One region of the Streptomyces sp. NPDC085946 genome, then DNA from elsewhere that is predicted to be linked to it. Evidence: predicted binding sites of a transcription regulator. Region 1 holds the regulator's gene; each other region holds the start of a gene.
What was found. Region 1 encodes HrcA, which represses chaperone genes, less so after heat shock. Its sites were predicted from a motif close to TTNGCACTCNGNNNNNCNGAGTGCNAA; they were not measured.
Positions count from the first base shown of each region.

Region 1 (5,865 bases):
CCCCGTCCACGCCCACCGCCCCGTACACCTCCGCGCCCGCGAACGCCGCCGAGCCGAGGACGTGGTCGAAGTGGGGGTGGGTCAGCGCGAGATGCGTCACACGGTGACCGGCCAGCCGCTCCGCCTGGACGCGCAGCCGCGCCCCCTCCGCCAGGCCGGACCCCGCGTCGATCAGCAGCGCCGCGCCCCCGCCCACGACCAGCCCTGCCGTGCAGTCCCACACCGGCAGCCGGCACCGCCCCACCCCGGCCGCGACCCGCTCCCATCCCAGCTCTTCCCAAGTCACCGTCATACGGCGACGCTAGCGGGCACGGGCCCCGTGGGCAGGGCCGCGCGGCCCCGGCCTTGCCCGTGCCGTACCCCACAGCCGTACACTGGGCCGGGGAGGTCTGGCACTCCCACGCGCCGAGTGCCAGGCAGTGTCAGGCGGAGGCAGGACACCAGGCGGACGACTTCTGGAGGTGTGCGCGGATGCTCAGTGAACGCAGGCTTCAGGTGCTGCGCGCCATCGTCCAGGACTACGTCGGCACCGAGGAGCCCGTCGGCTCGAAGGCGCTCACCGAGCGGCACAACCTGGGGGTCTCCCCGGCCACCGTGCGCAACGACATGGCGGCCCTGGAGGAGGAGGGGTACATCGCCCAGCCGCACACCAGCGCCGGGCGGATCCCCACCGACAAGGGCTACCGCCTGTTCGTCGACAAGCTGGCCGGTGTCAAGCCGATGACCGCGCCCGAGCGGCGGGCCATCCAGAACTTCCTCGAGGGCGCCGTCGACCTGGACGACGTGGTGGCCCGCACGGTGCGGCTGCTCGCGCAGCTGACCCGGCAGGTCGCCGTGGTGCAGTACCCGTCGCTGACGCGGTCGACCGTGCGGCACGTGGAACTGCTGTCGCTGGCCCCCGCGCGGGTGATGCTGGTGCTGATCACGGACACCGGACGGGTGGAGCAGCGGGTGGTCGACTGCCCGGCGCCGTTCGGCGAGACGTCGCTGGCGGACCTGCGCGCGCGGCTCAACAGCCGGGTCGCGGGCCGCCGGTTCACGGACGTGCCCACGCTGGTGGAGGACCTGCCGGACGCGTTCGAGGTCGAGGACCGCGGTACGGTCTCGACGGTGCTCTCCACCCTGCTGGAGACGCTGGTCGAGGAGAACGAGGAGCGGCTGATGATCGGCGGCACCGCCAATCTGACCCGCTTCGGGCACGACTTCCCCCTCACGATCCGGCCGGTGCTGGAGGCGCTGGAGGAGCAGGTCGTGCTCCTCAAGCTGCTCGGCGAGGCCAAGGATCCGGGCGTGACCGTCCGCATCGGTCACGAGAACGCCCACGAAGGACTCAACTCCACGTCCGTCGTGTCGGTCGGCTACGGTTCGGGCGGCGAGGCAGTCGCCAAGCTCGGCGTGGTCGGACCGACCCGCATGGACTACCCGGGAACGATGGGAGCGGTACGCGCAGTGGCACGGTACGTCGGACAGATCCTGGCGGAGTCGTAGTGGCCACGGACTACTACGCCGTACTCGGCGTGCGCCGCGACGCGTCGCAGGAAGAGATCAAGAAGGCCTTCCGGCGGCTCGCGCGCGAGCTGCACCCGGACGTCAACCCCGATCCGAAGACCCAGGAGCGGTTCAAGGAGATCAACGCCGCCTACGAGGTGCTGTCGGACCCGCAGAAGAAGCAGGTCTACGACCTCGGCGGCGACCCGCTCTCGCAGTCCGGCGGCGCCGGCGCGGGCGGCTTCGGGGCCGGCGGCTTCGGGAACTTCTCCGACATCATGGACGCGTTCTTCGGCACGGCGTCGCAGCGCGGTCCGCGCTCGCGCACCCGCCGCGGCCAGGACGCGATGATCCGCATCGAGGTCGAGCTCGACGAGGCCGCCTTCGGCACCACGAAGGACCTCCAGGTCGACACGGCCGTCGTCTGCACCACCTGCAGCGGTGAGGGCGCGGCGCCCGGCACCACCGCCCAGACGTGCGACATGTGCCGCGGCCGCGGCGAGGTCTCCCAGGTCACCCGGTCCTTCCTCGGCCAGGTCATGACCTCGCGCCCCTGCCCGCAGTGCCAGGGCTTCGGCACCGTCGTGCCGACGCCGTGCCCCGAGTGCGCGGGCGACGGCCGGGTCCGCTCCCGCCGCACGCTCACCGTGAAGATCCCCGCCGGTGTCGACAACGGCACGCGCATCCAGCTCGCCGGCGAGGGCGAGGTCGGGCCCGGCGGCGGTCCCGCCGGCGACCTGTACGTCGAGATCCACGAGCTGCCGCACCCGACCTTCCAGCGGCGCGGCGACGACCTGCACTGCACGGTGACCCTGCCCATGACGGCGGCGGCCCTCGGCACCAAGGTGCCGCTGGAGACGCTCGACGGCATGGAGGAGGTCGACATCCGGCCCGGCACCCAGTCCGGGCAGTCGATCCCGCTGCACGGCCGGGGCGTGACCCACCTGCGCGGCGGCGGCCGCGGCGACCTCATCGTCCACGTCGAGGTGCAGACCCCCAGCAAGCTCGACCCGGAGCAGGAGCGCCTGCTGCGCGAGCTGGCGAAGCTGCGCGGCGAGGAGCGCCCCCAGGGGCAGTTCCAGCCCGGGCAGCAGGGCCTGTTCTCGCGGTTGAAGGACGCCTTCAACGGGCGCTGAGACCGGCTCCCGCCGGCGGTCCGGCGCCGCCCGCGACGGCGGCCCGGACCGGCCGAGGGCCGGATTCGGACGTGGCCGGAGGGCGTGACACCATGCCGTCATGTCCTCCGCACTGACCGATCTCTTCCCCCACCCGATCGTGCAGGCCCCCATGGCGGGCGGCGTCTCCGTGCCGCGGCTCGCCGCCGCCGTGTCCGAGGCGGGCGGGCTCGGGTTCCTGGCCGCCGGGTACAAGACCGCCGACGGGATGTACCAGGAGATCAAGCAGCTGCGGAGCCTGACGGGCCGGCCGTTCGGCGTGAACCTGTTCCTGCCGCAGCCGGAGCACCCCGCGGGCACCGGCTCCACCGGGGCGGCCGACGCCGCGCCCTCCTGCGCCGCCGCCGTGGACGTCTACGCCCACCAGCTGTCCGGCGAGGCCGCCTGGTACGGGACGGAGCTCGGCGACCCCGAGAGCGGCCGGGACGACGGCTTCGAGGCCAAGCTCGCCGTGCTCCTGGACAACCCGGTGCCGGTGGTGTCGTTCCACTTCGGCGCGCCGAGCCGCGAGGTCGTCGACTCCCTGCACCGCGCCGGCACCTTCGTCCTGGTCACCGCGACCACCGCCGAGGAGGCCCGCGCCGTGGAGCGCGCCGGGGCGGACGCGGTGATCGCGCAGGGCGTCGAGGCGGGCGGCCACCAGGGCACCCACCGGGACGTCCCGGAGACGGACGGGACCGGGCTCGGGCTGCTCTCGCTGGTCGCCCAGGTCAGGGAGGCCGTCGGCATCCCGGTCGTCGCCGCCGGCGGCATCATGCGCGGCTGCCAGATCGCCGCGGTCCTCGCGGCGGGCGCGAGCGCGGCACAGCTCGGCACGGCGTTCCTCGCCACCCACGAGTCCGGCGCGCACGCCCTGCACAAGCGGGCGCTGACCAACCCGCTCTTCGTCCGCACGGAACTGACCCGGGCCTTCTCCGGACGGCCCGCCCGCGGCCTGGTCAACCGCTTCCTGCGCGAGCACGGCCCGTACGCGCCCGCCGCCTACCCGGAGGTCCACCACCTCACCGCGCCGCTGCGCAAGGCCGCCGCCGAGGCGGGCGACGCCCAGGGCATGGCGCTGTGGGCGGGGCAGGGGCACCGGATGGCCCGGGAGCTGCCGGCCGGGCAGCTGGTGGAGGTGCTGGCCGGTGAACTCGCGGCCGCGCGGACGGCGTTGTCGTCCTTCCCGGCGGGAGGTGCGGGCCGATGACCGCGCCGGTGTTCGTGGTGGACCACTTCGACGCGGGCCGCGGCGGCCGTTACGTGCTCGACGGCCCGGAGGGCAGGCACGCCGTCTCCGTGAAGCGGCTGCGGGCCGGTGAGGACGTCGTCCTCACCGACGGGGCCGGGCGCTGGGCGGACTGCGTGGTGCTCGACACGGAGGGCAAGGACCGGCTGGTCGTCCAGGTGGAGGCGGTGTCCGAGGAGCCGCCCGAGGAGCCCCGCATCACCGTCGTCCAGGCGCTGCCCAAGGGCGACCGGGGCGAGCTGGCCGTCGAGACGATGACCGAGGTCGGCGTCGACGCGATCGTGCCGTGGGCGGCGGCGCGCTGCATCACGCAGTGGAAGGGCGAGCGGGGGCAGAAGGCCCTGGCCAAGTGGCGGGCGACGGCCCGGGAGGCCGGCAAGCAGTCCCGCCGGGTGCGGTTCCCCGAGGTCGCGGACCAGGCGACCACCAAGCACGTCGCCGCCTTGCTCGCGGGAGCGGACTTCGCCGCCGTCCTGCACGAGACCGGCGCGGAGCCGCTGGCCACGGCCGCTCTCCCCGCCTCCGGTGACATCGTGCTGGTCGTCGGCCCCGAAGGGGGCGTCGCCCCCGAGGAGTTGGCGCTCTTCACGGAGGCGGGCGCGACGGCGTACCGGCTGGGCCGCAGCGTGCTGCGCACCTCGACCGCCGGGACCGCGGCGGCGGCCCTGCTGCTGGGGCGCACGGGCCGCTGGTCCTGACCGCTGCCGCCCGGCCCGACGGGGCCCGGCGCCAACGCCCGTGCGTCACGGGCGGGTCGGGCGTCGCCCGGCGGGGGCGTGCGGGAGCCCGGAGTGGCCGTATGCGCTCTTCCGCGGCGCGCGTGTCGGTGGCAGGCTGCCCTTCATGGGGGCGTTGAGGCGGATTCTGCAGCGGCCGCGCGGAGCCGGGGCGGTGGCCGTGGCGGGACTGGTGGTCGTCGTCGCGGGCGGTGCCGTGGCGTGCGAGCCGGGCGGCGGGCTGAGCTCGGCGGCCGTGGCGTACACGACCGACGAGGCCGTGACCAAGGAGCTCAACCGGCAGAAGGCGGGCGTGCGCTGGCTCAGCTGCACCGCCTCCTACGGCAGCGACGAGGACGCCTCGCCCTCCGCGAGCGAGGACACCGTCGCCACCGTCGACTGCCGGGGCGAGACCGACGACGGCAAGGAGATCACCGTCGACGGCGAGGTCACCCACGCGGTGAACGGCGCCTGCGTCCGCGGTCACCTCACCGCGAAGGTCGACGGCAAGGTGTGGTTCGACGTCAAGGGGCTCGGTGACTGCGACGCCACCAGCGCCCCGCCGGTCGGCGGCCCCGGCGGCGGCGGTGACGGACGGCCCGGACCCACCGTCACCGTGACCGTCACGACGACCGTCTGGTGCCAGCAGTACCCCAAGTGCCAGCCCGTGCAGGGCAAGTGACGTGCCGTCGGGGCGTCCCGGAACCGGTCCGGACCACTGTCCGCGAACTCCGTGCCTGCAGAGGGTGATCGGGTGACACAGTCCGCAGCGCCCGCGTATCTCCGCTTCCCCCACGTGCACGGTGACCTGGTCGCCTTCACCGCCGAGGACGACGTGTGGCTCGCGCCCCTCGACGGCGGGCGGGCCTGGCGGGTCAGCGCCGACAACGTGCCGGTGACCCAGCCGCGCGTCTCGCCCGACGGCACCACCGTCGCCTGGACCTCCACCCGCGACGGCGCCCCCGAGGTGCACGTCGCCCCCGTCGACGGCGGCCCCTCCGAGCGCCTGACCCACTGGGGCAACTGGCGGACGCAGGTACGGGGCTGGACACCCGACGGGCGGGTGCTCGCCCTGACCGCCCACGGCCGGGCGAGCCTGCGCCGCACCTGGGCGCACGCCGTCCCGCTCGACGGCGGACCGGCCGGCACCCTGCCCCACGGGCCCGTCGGCGACGTCGCGTACGGGCCGCACACCGTGCTGCTCTCCGTGTCGATGGGCCGCGAGGCGGCCTGGTGGAAGCGGTACCGGGGCGGCACG
Region 1 covers NZ_JBITSF010000001.1:450,745-456,609, forward strand. The annotation lists gene ACIF8T_RS01930 (MBL fold metallo-hydrolase) at 1-292, opposite strand, end outside; gene hrcA (heat-inducible transcriptional repressor HrcA) at 472-1,488, shown strand; gene dnaJ (molecular chaperone DnaJ) at 1,488-2,624, shown strand; gene ACIF8T_RS01945 (nitronate monooxygenase) at 2,725-3,852, shown strand; gene ACIF8T_RS01950 (16S rRNA (uracil(1498)-N(3))-methyltransferase) at 3,849-4,589, shown strand; gene ACIF8T_RS01955 (hypothetical protein) at 4,735-5,289, shown strand; gene ACIF8T_RS01960 (S41 family peptidase) at 5,362-5,865, shown strand, end outside.

Region 2 (4,215 bases), on a different contig from region 1:
CAACGCAGACAAGATCCCGGCCGAGGCGAAGAGCGAGACGGAGACGTCGCTAGCCGATCTGAAGGAAAAGCTGAAGGGAGAGGACACCGCCGCGATCCGGCAGGCAGTCGACCACACCGCGCAGGCCGCCCAGAAGATCGGCACGGCCCTGTACGAGACGTTGCGGACTGAGCAGCCTGCCGGTCAGAGTGGGGCAGGTCCAGGCGGCACGGTCGGAGGTTCGGCCGAGGATGACGTGGTGGACGCCGAGATCGTCGACGACAACAAGCCGAAGGCAGGCTGACGATGACCGTGAGCGGGTCGCAGAGCACCGAAGTGGAACAGCTGCGGCGTCTGGTTCAGGAGCGGACCGCGGATCTGCAGCGGGTCAAGGCCGAGTACGACAACTACCGCAAGCGGGTACGGCGCGACCGTCTGGCCATACGGGAGATCGCGGCGGCCAATGTACTCCGGGCGCTGCTGCCGGTGGTAGACGCCGTCGACCAGGCGTGCGCACACGAGCCGCTCAACCCTGGTCTGAAGAACATCGCCGACAGCCTGCGTGAGCAGCTCGGCTCCCTGGGCGTCACGCCGTTCGGCGGGGTGGGTGATCCCTTCGACCCCGCCTGCCACGACGCCCTGACACACCACGTCGCCCTCGACGCCGACCACCTTGTGTGCTCGGCGGTCCGCCGGCCCGGCTACCGCCTCGGCGACCACCTGCTGCGCCCGGCCCACGTGGAGGTCACCGGCCCGCCCTGGCCCGCCCGGCACACGCACGGGCGGGGCCAAGACATACCGTCCTTGGCCCCTGCAGATCAGCCGCGCTTGCCCATCGCGCGCGACTGAACCGGATTCGAGAGACCCGCTTGCCGCCGGACCACCGTAAGTGCTACATGAACAATTGGCACTCTCCCTGTGTGAGTGCTAACGGCCGGGTCGGGTGACGTGCTCGTGCGGCCTTGCTCAAGGCCGCAGGAGCGAAACGTCGCGGGCGTCGCCCCGGTCCGCCGTCGTCGTTCCAGAGATTGACGCGGAGGAGCCGCAACCGTGACTGCCAAGATCATCGCCTTTGAGGAGGAGGCGCGCCGCGCGCTGGAGCGCGGCATGAACCAGCTCGCGGACGCCGTGAAGGTGACGCTCGGCCCGAAGGGCCGCAACGTCGTCCTCGAGAAGAAGTGGGGCGCGCCCACGATCACCAACGACGGCGTCTCCATCGCCAAGGAGATCGAGCTCGAGGACCCGTACGAGAAGATCGGCGCCGAGCTGGTCAAGGAAGTAGCGAAGAAGACGGACGACGTCGCCGGTGACGGCACGACGACCGCCACCATCCTGGCCCAGGCGCTCGTCCGCGAGGGCCTGCGCAACGTCGCCGCCGGCGCCAACCCGATGGCCCTCAAGCGCGGTATCGACAAGGCCGTCGAGGCCGTCTCCGCCGCCCTGCTGGAGCAGGCCAAGGAGCTGGAGACCAAGGAAGAGATCGCCAACACCGCCGCAGTGTCCGCGGGCGGCGACCGGATGATTGGCGAGCTCATCGCCGAGGCCATGGACAAGGTCGGCAAGGAAGGCGTCATCACCGTCGAGGAGTCCAATACCTTCGGTCTGGAGCTGGAGCTCGCCGAAGGCATGCGCTTCGACAAGGGCTATATCTCGCCCTATTTCGTCACCGACGCCGAACGCATGGAAGCAGTCCTCGAGGACCCTTACATCCTGCTCGTCGGCTCCAAGGTCACTGCGGTGAAGGACCTGCTCCCGCTGCTGGAGCAGGTGATGAAGGAAAACCGGCCGCTGCTGGTCATCGCCGAGGACGTCGAGGGCGAGGCGCTGGCGACCCTGGTCGTCAACAAGATCCGCGGCACCTTCAAATCCGTCGCCGTCAAGGCCCCGGGCTTCGGCGACCGCCGCAAGGCCATGCTCGGTGACATGGCGGTTCTCACCGGTGCCACGGTCGTCTCCGAGGAGGTCGGCCTGAAGCTGGAGAACGCCGGCCTGGACGTCCTGGGCCGCGCCCGCAAGGTGGTCGTCACCAAGGACGACACCACCATCGTGGAGGGCGCCGGTGACGAAACCGCAATCGAGGGCAGGGTCAAGCAGATCCACGCCGAGATCGAACGCTCCGACTCCGACTACGACCGTGAGAAGCTCCAGGAGCGCCTGGCCAAGCTTGCCGGCGGCGTGGCCGTCATCAAGGCAGGTGCCGCCACCGAGGTCGAGCTCAAGGAGCGCAAGCACCGCATCGAGGACGCCGTCCGCAACGCCAAGGCGGCCGTCGAAGAAGGCATTGTCCCCGGCGGCGGTGTCGCCCTTCTGCAGGCATCCGAGAAGGCATTCGAGAAGCTGGAGGTGGACGACGAGGAACGCACCGGCATGGAGATGGTGCGACGCGCGGTGACCGCCCCGCTCAAGCAGATCGCGCACAACGCTGGCCTCGAAGGCGGCGTTGTGGTGGAGAAGGTCCGCGCCCTTCCCGTCGGCCACGGCCTGAACGCCGCGACCGGCGAGTGGGTCGACATGCTCGCTGCCGGCATCATCGATCCTGCGAAGGTCACCCGTTCCGCCCTGCAGAACGCCGCCTCCATCGCTGGCCTGTTCCTCACCACCGAAGCCGTCATCGCCGACAAGCCCGAACAGAAGCAGCCGGCATCCTCAGATACTGACAATCTGTGAGGTAGTGAGGCCCAATCTGCCCTCCGGCCTGCGGTCGGGGGGCAGCCGCAGCTACGCACACCAGCGGGTCTAGACCGCCACCGCTGCTGGTAATGGAGTTCAAGGCCGCGGTCGATAGCCGATGCCGCCGATCACCATCGACGCGCATACGGGCTCCGAGCAGGAATGGGAGCTGGAGGATCAGCCTGGCGGGCCGTGTCCCCTCTAACTCGTGTGGATCAGCCGGTCCAGGGCTGCCACTGGTCTTGAAGCACGGCATCGAGACAACACGCCAGCACCAGGGCTCCGTCGATCAGCCAAGGCTTGTTCCGTGTGGCCAGGGTCAGGGGTTCGAGCATGTCGGCAGTCTCTCCAAGGTAGGTGATCAACCTATCGACCTCTCCCGCGGACGGGACGTCATGGAGGGACCAGCGGCTCAGGTAGCCGGTCGCAGCGTCCAGGAACAAGCCCGACATGGTGTTGAGCGCTCTGCGCGTGACGATCGGAATCCAGATGGGCTTTCATACGGTGATCCGCTCCTCTTCGCACCGGTCGGCGTTGACGACGTCTTCGTCGGCCTGCTTCTCCGTCTGCAACCGGTAGACCGCAGCAACGGCTTCTGGGGCATCAAAGCCTCATTGCCCGGGAGGCATCCCCCCGCCCCAGTCATTGCCCCGTCATCGGCTTCGGTCAGCATCCGCAGAACACGCGGTTCGACGGGTATCCGGGTGCCGAGATCTTCTTCCAGGACGGCGATCGCGGCGGGGATGCCGCAGAGGCGAAACCCAGCAGAGGAGTCGGGTGCATGGTGCTTGAGCCAGATGGTGACGCGCCGCCATGCGTCGGCGATTTCTCCTGGGTGACCGCAGCAGCGGCAGGATCGGCACGCTGCTCCTGCTCTGACCCCTCGTCGGAAGTGTCGGCAGAGCGCCCAAGGGAGTGCGCGGCTTTCAGGTACCGGATTTCGATGCGATCGAGCTCGCGTATACAGCCGACGGACAGGTCGGGACAGTCCTCGAACATGTCCCTCGAACATGTCGCCGTCGACCGTTACCGTGAGGATGCCGGATAGCCCGGAGGGCTGGCCCATATCAGGGTCGTCGGTCAACTGGCCGGCCAGGACCTTCAGCGCGTAGAGGCGTCAACCCTTAAACCGGGCGGCGGTTTCACGGGCGCCCGGTTGCATCTGGCCCTTCACGGTCTGGCGCTCCTTGCTGGCCGGAGGAGGTGCATGCGGTGCCTTTCACGCGGTAGGACCTACGCACGCACCTGCGGGGCGATCTGCAAGCGGCGCCATGAAGGGCGTGCAGCGCATTCGCATAGACCTCTGACAAGGTCGAGCGCCTCCCCTTACAGAGGCAGCGTTATCCCTAGCTGTTGCATGGCACTCGACGGCGGGCCACCCTCCGATCGCTCCGTCTTATAACCCTTCACACAGGGTTCGAGGGTTCGCGGGTCGACGGCTTCGGCAGGAGCGCTCTTGGCATACAACCCGTCGGGTTCACTGTCACGGTCGTGCGGCAGCAGCCAGAAGACGCGGCGGCGGAAAGTGCCGGATGCGCGAGAAGCTTTGGCCTGCTGGCTAAGAAT
Region 2 covers NZ_JBITSF010000051.1:287-4,501, forward strand. The annotation lists partial or broken gene ACIF8T_RS39720 (Hsp70 family protein) at 1-283, shown strand, start outside; gene grpE (nucleotide exchange factor GrpE) at 286-828, shown strand; gene groL (chaperonin GroEL) at 1,030-2,646, shown strand; gene ACIF8T_RS39735 (hypothetical protein) at 2,865-3,092, opposite strand; gene ACIF8T_RS39740 (hypothetical protein) at 3,316-3,648, opposite strand; gene ACIF8T_RS39745 (DUF6009 family protein) at 3,976-4,215, opposite strand, start outside.
Region 2: the regulator HrcA is predicted to act here: its motif matches at 884-910, upstream of groL (chaperonin GroEL).

Region 3 (5,865 bases), on a different contig from region 1:
ACCCGTCCTCGCCCCGCTCGAACTGGGTCAGCGACGGCCGGATCAGGTGCCCGCGGGCCAGCCGCAGCTGGGCGGTGCGGTAGATCGCGGCGGCCATCCGGCCCAGCGCCTGCCCGTCCTGGTGCCGGTGCTTGCGCACCCCCACGTCGACCTGGGCGAGGGCGTCCAGCCCGACCAGGTGCAGGGCGTCCACCAGCATGCCGAGCTCGACGCCGTACCCGACGGGGAACGGCAGCTGCTCCAGCAGGGAGCGGCGGGCCGCGTACTCGCCGCCCAGCGGCTGCACGAAGCCGGCCAGCTGCGGCCAGTGCATGTTCAGCAGCGGGCGGGCCATCAGCTCGGTGACCCGGCCGCCCTGCCCGGCCGCGCCGCCGAGCGGCCGGTCGTACATGGCCTTCACCAGGTCGACGTCCGGGTCGGTGAGCAGCGGGCCCACGATCCCGGCGACGAAGTCGGAGGAGAACTCCTTCAGGTCGGCGTCCACGAAGCAGACGACGTCCCCCCGGGTCACCAGCAGGGACCGCCACAGCACCTCGCCCTTGCCGGGCACGGCGGGCAGGCGGGGCAGGATCGCGTCGCGGTGCACCACCCTCGCGCCCGCGGCGGCGGCCACCTGCGACGTGCGGTCCGTCGACCCGGAGTCGACCACGACGACCTCGTCGACGAGCGGCACCTGCTGCACGAGGTCGTGGCGGATGACGGCGACGATGTCGCCGACCGTCTCCTCCTCGTTGAGGGCGGGCAGGACGACACTGACCGACTGGCCGGTGGCGCGCTTGGCGGCGAGGATCTGGTGGAGCGGGCGATCGGTCACGGACCAGGAGCGGGTGCTCAGCCAGCGCTCGACTTCTTCCAGCACGGTCTGCGGCTCCTCACTGTTCGGATCACGTGGTCTCCGTGTGATCCATCTCGCGGTTCGGACGACTATCTCAACTGTCCTGGCCGTCGGTTACAGTCTTGGACAACGCGGGTGACCATCGCATGTCGGGGGCCACCGCTGCTGACAACCACATACAGCTCATCCAGAGGGGCAGAGGGACACGGCCCGATGAAGCCCCGGCAACCCTCCAGCCGGTCTTGTCACGTCGACGTGGCGAGGCTCCCGGCTAGGGAAGGTGCCAAATCCGTCTCACGGCGAGATGCGTCGTGAGGAAGATGAGGAGAAAGGGCCTCGCCTCACATGGCTGTGCAGACCGTTGCAAGCACCACCGAATCCGCCGCCCCCGTCGACCTGGGCCCCGCCACGGCGCTGTCCTGCCGCGAGTGCGGTCACCGGGTGCCCCTCGGCCCGGTCTTCGCGTGCGAGGAGTGTTTCGGCCCGCTGGAGATCGCGTACGACTTCTCCGGCCACGACGCCGAGGAGCTCCGCAAGCGGATCGAGGCGGGACCCGCGAACATCTGGCGCTACGCGCCGCTGCTGCCCGTCCCCGCGGACGTGGCGGACAAGCCGAACCTGAACCCCGGCTGGACCAAGCTCGTCCGGGCCGACAACCTCGCCCGCGAACTCGGCGTCACCGGCGGGCTGTACGTGAAGGACGACTCCGGCAACCCGACGCACTCCTTCAAGGACCGCGTGGTCGCCCAGGCGCTGGAGGCGGCGCGCGCCTTCGGCTTCACCACCCTGTCGTGCTCCTCCACCGGCAACCTGGCCGGCGCCGTCGGCGCCGCCGCCGCCCGCGCCGGCTTCCGCTCCTGCGTGTTCATCCCGCGCGACCTGGAGCAGGGCAAGGTCGTCATGGCCGCCGTCTACGGCGGCGAGCTCGTCGGCATCGAGGGCAACTACGACGACGTGAACCGCTTCTGCTCCGAGCTGATCGGCGACCCGGCCGGCGAGGGCTGGGGCTTCGTCAACGTCAACCTGCGGCCGTACTACGCGGAGGGGTCCAAGACCCTCGCGTACGAGATCTGCGAGCAGCTCGGCTGGCGGCTGCCGGACCAGATCGTGGTGCCGATCGCCTCCGGCTCGCAGCTCACGAAGATCGACAAGGGTCTCCAGGAGCTGATCCGGCTGGGGCTCGTCGAGGACCGGCCGTACAAGATCTTCGGTGCGCAGGCCGAGGGCTGCTCGCCGGTGTCGACGGCGTTCAAGGCCGGGCACGACGTGGTCCGCCCGCAGAAGCCGAACACCATCGCCAAGTCGCTGGCCATCGGCAACCCGGCCGACGGGCCGTACGTCCTGGACATCGCGCGCCGCACCGGCGGGGCGGTGGAGGACGTCACCGACGAGCAGGTCGTCGACGCGATCAAGCTGCTGGCGCGGACCGAGGGGATCTTCGCGGAGACCGCCGGCGGGGTGACCGTGGGGGTGACCCGCAAGCTGATCGAGAGCGGGGCCCTCGACCCCACGAAGAGCACCGTCGTGCTCAACACCGGCGACGGGCTCAAGACGCTCGACGCCGTGGCGGGCACGGGGCTCACCGCGACGATCCGGCCGAGTCTGGAGTCGTTCCGCGAGGCGGGGCTCGTCTGACGGGCCCGTCCGCCGTCTCCGCCTGCGGGCCGCCCGTGCCGGCCGCGCCCGCACGGCGGCAGCCGCAGATCCCCCCTGCCCCGCGCCCCCGGGGCGTCGTACCGACCGGAGGTCGAAAGTGAGCGTCACCGTCCGCATCCCCACCATCCTGCGCACCTACACCGGCGGTCAGGCCGAGGTCAGCGCGCAGGGCGCCACCCTCGGCGAGGTCATCGCCGACCTGGAGAAGAACCACACGGGGATCGCCGCCCGCGTCCTGGACGACCAGGGCAAGCTGCGCCGCTTCGTCAACGTGTACGTCAACGACGACGACGTGCGCTTCGAGCAGGGCCTGGAGACCGCCACCCCGGACGGTGCCGGCGTGTCCATCATCCCGGCGGTCGCGGGCGGCTGATCGCCCGTTTCCACGGCCGGTTCGTTACCTCTGGTAATGCCGGTGACGCCGAGTTCGTCGAATTGCCCCCTCCGTGAGAGAAGCGGAGGGGGCAATTCCATGTGATTGAGCGCGGTACAGTTGGGGAACGCGATCCCGATCTCCTGATCGTGAACTCCGCATTCCTGCCGCAGGTCCGACGAGATGCAGCCAAAGTGTGCACGTCCTTTGCGGCTTTTGTTCCCTTTGTGCAGCCCGACTTGCCCCGAATGATGGCGAATTCTCGCCAGATTCCGGACCGGGCGCGTCCAGATTTCTCGTCCGATTGACCTGTTGCAGACGGCAGTTGGACAGATACATTCAGCCGCGGTCGACGCGTTCCGGCGCACGCCCCCGTCGTGGGGGGTGAGGTCTGACCCGGATCCGCGAAGTGTGGATCTGTGCAAGGGCCAGTAATAGGGGAGTTAGGCATGGCTCAGGGCACCGTCAAGTGGTTCAACGCGGAGAAGGGGTACGGCTTCATCGCGGTCGACGGTGGTGCGGATGTTTTCGTCCACTACAGCGCGATCCAGATGGACGGTTACCGCACCCTGGAAGAGGGCCAGCGGGTCGAGTTCGAGATCTCGCAGGGCCAGAAGGGCCCGCAGGCCGACATGGTTCGCGTCACCGCCTGAACGCGCGACAGCGAGCAACCGCAAGCGACCGGTCTTCTCTGAAGGGCCCGTGCCTCCCGGGGCGCGGGCCCTTCGGCCTGCCCGGGGACGGTCGCGCCGCCCCCGCGGGGCGGCCGGGAGCTGTTCGCCCGGGGCTGAGCGCCCCGCCCGAAGCCCGAGAGGCGCTTGCACTCGCCTAGGTCGAGTGCTAATCATTGGCGTTAGCACTCTGAAGGTGAGAGTGACAACGAAGGACCGGGTCGGTGAGGCCCGCGGGCCGGGTGGGGCAAGGAACCACAAGGCCGGCGAGCCGTCCGTCGCGGGCGCGGGCGCGGTCCGAAGGAATCACCCCCAGTCCTGGAGGGACCACTTCACATGGCCAAGATCATCGCGTTCGACGAGGAGGCGCGGCGCGGCCTCGAGCGCGGCATGAACCAGCTCGCGGACGCCGTGAAGGTGACGCTCGGCCCGAAGGGCCGCAACGTCGTCCTCGAGAAGAAGTGGGGCGCGCCCACGATCACCAACGACGGCGTCTCCATCGCCAAGGAGATCGAGCTCGAGGACCCGTACGAGAAGATCGGCGCCGAGCTGGTCAAGGAAGTAGCGAAGAAGACGGACGACGTCGCCGGTGACGGCACGACGACCGCCACCGTCCTGGCCCAGGCGCTCGTCCGCGAGGGCCTGCGCAACGTCGCCGCCGGCGCCAACCCGATGGCCCTGAAGCGCGGTATCGAGAAGGCCGTCGAGGCCGTCTCCGCCGCCCTGCTGGAGCAGGCGAAGGACGTCGAGACCAAGGAGCAGATCGCCTCCACGGCCTCCATCTCCGCCGCCGACACCCAGATCGGCGAGCTCATCGCCGAGGCCATGGACAAGGTCGGCAAGGAAGGCGTCATCACCGTCGAGGAGTCCCAGACCTTCGGTCTGGAGCTGGAGCTCACCGAGGGTATGCGCTTCGACAAGGGCTACATCTCGGCGTACTTCGCCACCGACATGGAGCGTATGGAGGCCGTCCTCGACGACCCGTACATCCTGATCGCGAACTCCAAGGTCTCCAACGTCAAGGACCTGCTCCCGCTCCTGGAGAAGGTCATGCAGTCGGGCAAGCCGCTGCTGATCATCGCCGAGGACGTCGAGGGCGAGGCCCTGTCGACCCTGGTCGTCAACAAGATCCGCGGCACCTTCAAGTCCGTCGCCGTCAAGGCCCCGGGCTTCGGCGACCGCCGCAAGGCCATGCTCGGCGACATCGCCATCCTCACGGGCGGCGAGGTCATCTCCGAGGAGGTCGGCCTCAAGCTGGAGAACGCCACCCTCGACCTGCTGGGCAAGGCCCGCAAGGTGGTCATCACCAAGGACGAGACCACCATCGTCGACGGTGCCGGCTCCGCCGACCAGGTCCAGGGCCGCGTGAACCAGATCCGCGCCGAGATCGAGAACAGCGACTCCGACTACGACCGCGAGAAGCTCCAGGAGCGCCTGGCGAAGCTCGCGGGCGGCGTGGCCGTCATCAAGGCCGGTGCCGCCACCGAGGTCGAGCTCAAGGAGCGCAAGCACCGCATCGAGGACGCCGTCCGCAACGCGAAGGCCGCCGTCGAGGAGGGCATCGTCGCCGGTGGTGGCGTGGCCCTGCTGCAGGCCTCCCAGGTCTTCGAGAAGCTGGAGCTGGAGGGCGACGAGGCCACCGGTGCCGCCGCTGTGAAGCTGGCCCTGGAGGCCCCGCTGAAGCAGATCGCCGTCAACGCCGGCCTCGAGGGCGGTGTCGTGGTGGAGAAGGTGCGCAACCTGACCCCGGGCCACGGCCTGAACGCCGCGACCGGCGAGTACGTCGACCTGGTCGCCGAGGGCATCATCGACCCGGCGAAGGTGACCCGTTCCGCCCTGCAGAACGCCGCCTCCATCGCCGCGCTGTTCCTCACCACCGAGGCCGTCATCGCCGACAAGCCGGAGAAGGCCGCCGCGCCCGCCGGTGGCGGCATGCCGGGCGGTGACATGGACTTCTGATCCTTCCGAGGATCGGCGGTCCACCGCAGCACGAGACCGAGGGCGGCACTCCCTGGAGACAGGGGGTGCCGCCCTCGGGCGTGTCCGGGATCACACGGGTGCGGACCGGGCGGGCGGAATGCGGGCAGGGACCCGGCAGTTGACGCAGGGGCAGTATCAATGCACGCGCACATACCGACTGGTCAAGCGTCGAGGAGCCCCCACGTGACTGTCACCGCCTCCGAGTCCGCCGCCTCCCGGGCGGCCGAGATCCTCTCCCGGCCCGCCACCATCAACGGCCTGACCCTCCGCAACCGCATCGCCATGGCGCCCATGACCCGGATGTTCTCCCCGGGCGGCGTGCCCGGCGAGGACGTGGTGTCGTACTACGC
Region 3 covers NZ_JBITSF010000005.1:84,468-90,332, forward strand. The annotation lists gene ACIF8T_RS12630 (glucosyl-3-phosphoglycerate synthase) at 1-859, opposite strand, end outside; SAM riboswitch class I at 1,016-1,162, shown strand; gene thrC (threonine synthase) at 1,181-2,470, shown strand; gene ACIF8T_RS12640 (MoaD/ThiS family protein) at 2,589-2,864, shown strand; gene ACIF8T_RS12645 (cold-shock protein) at 3,314-3,517, shown strand; gene groL (chaperonin GroEL) at 3,872-5,494, shown strand; gene ACIF8T_RS12655 (NADH:flavin oxidoreductase) at 5,699-5,865, shown strand, end outside.
Region 3: the regulator HrcA is predicted to act here: its motif matches at 3,682-3,708, upstream of groL (chaperonin GroEL).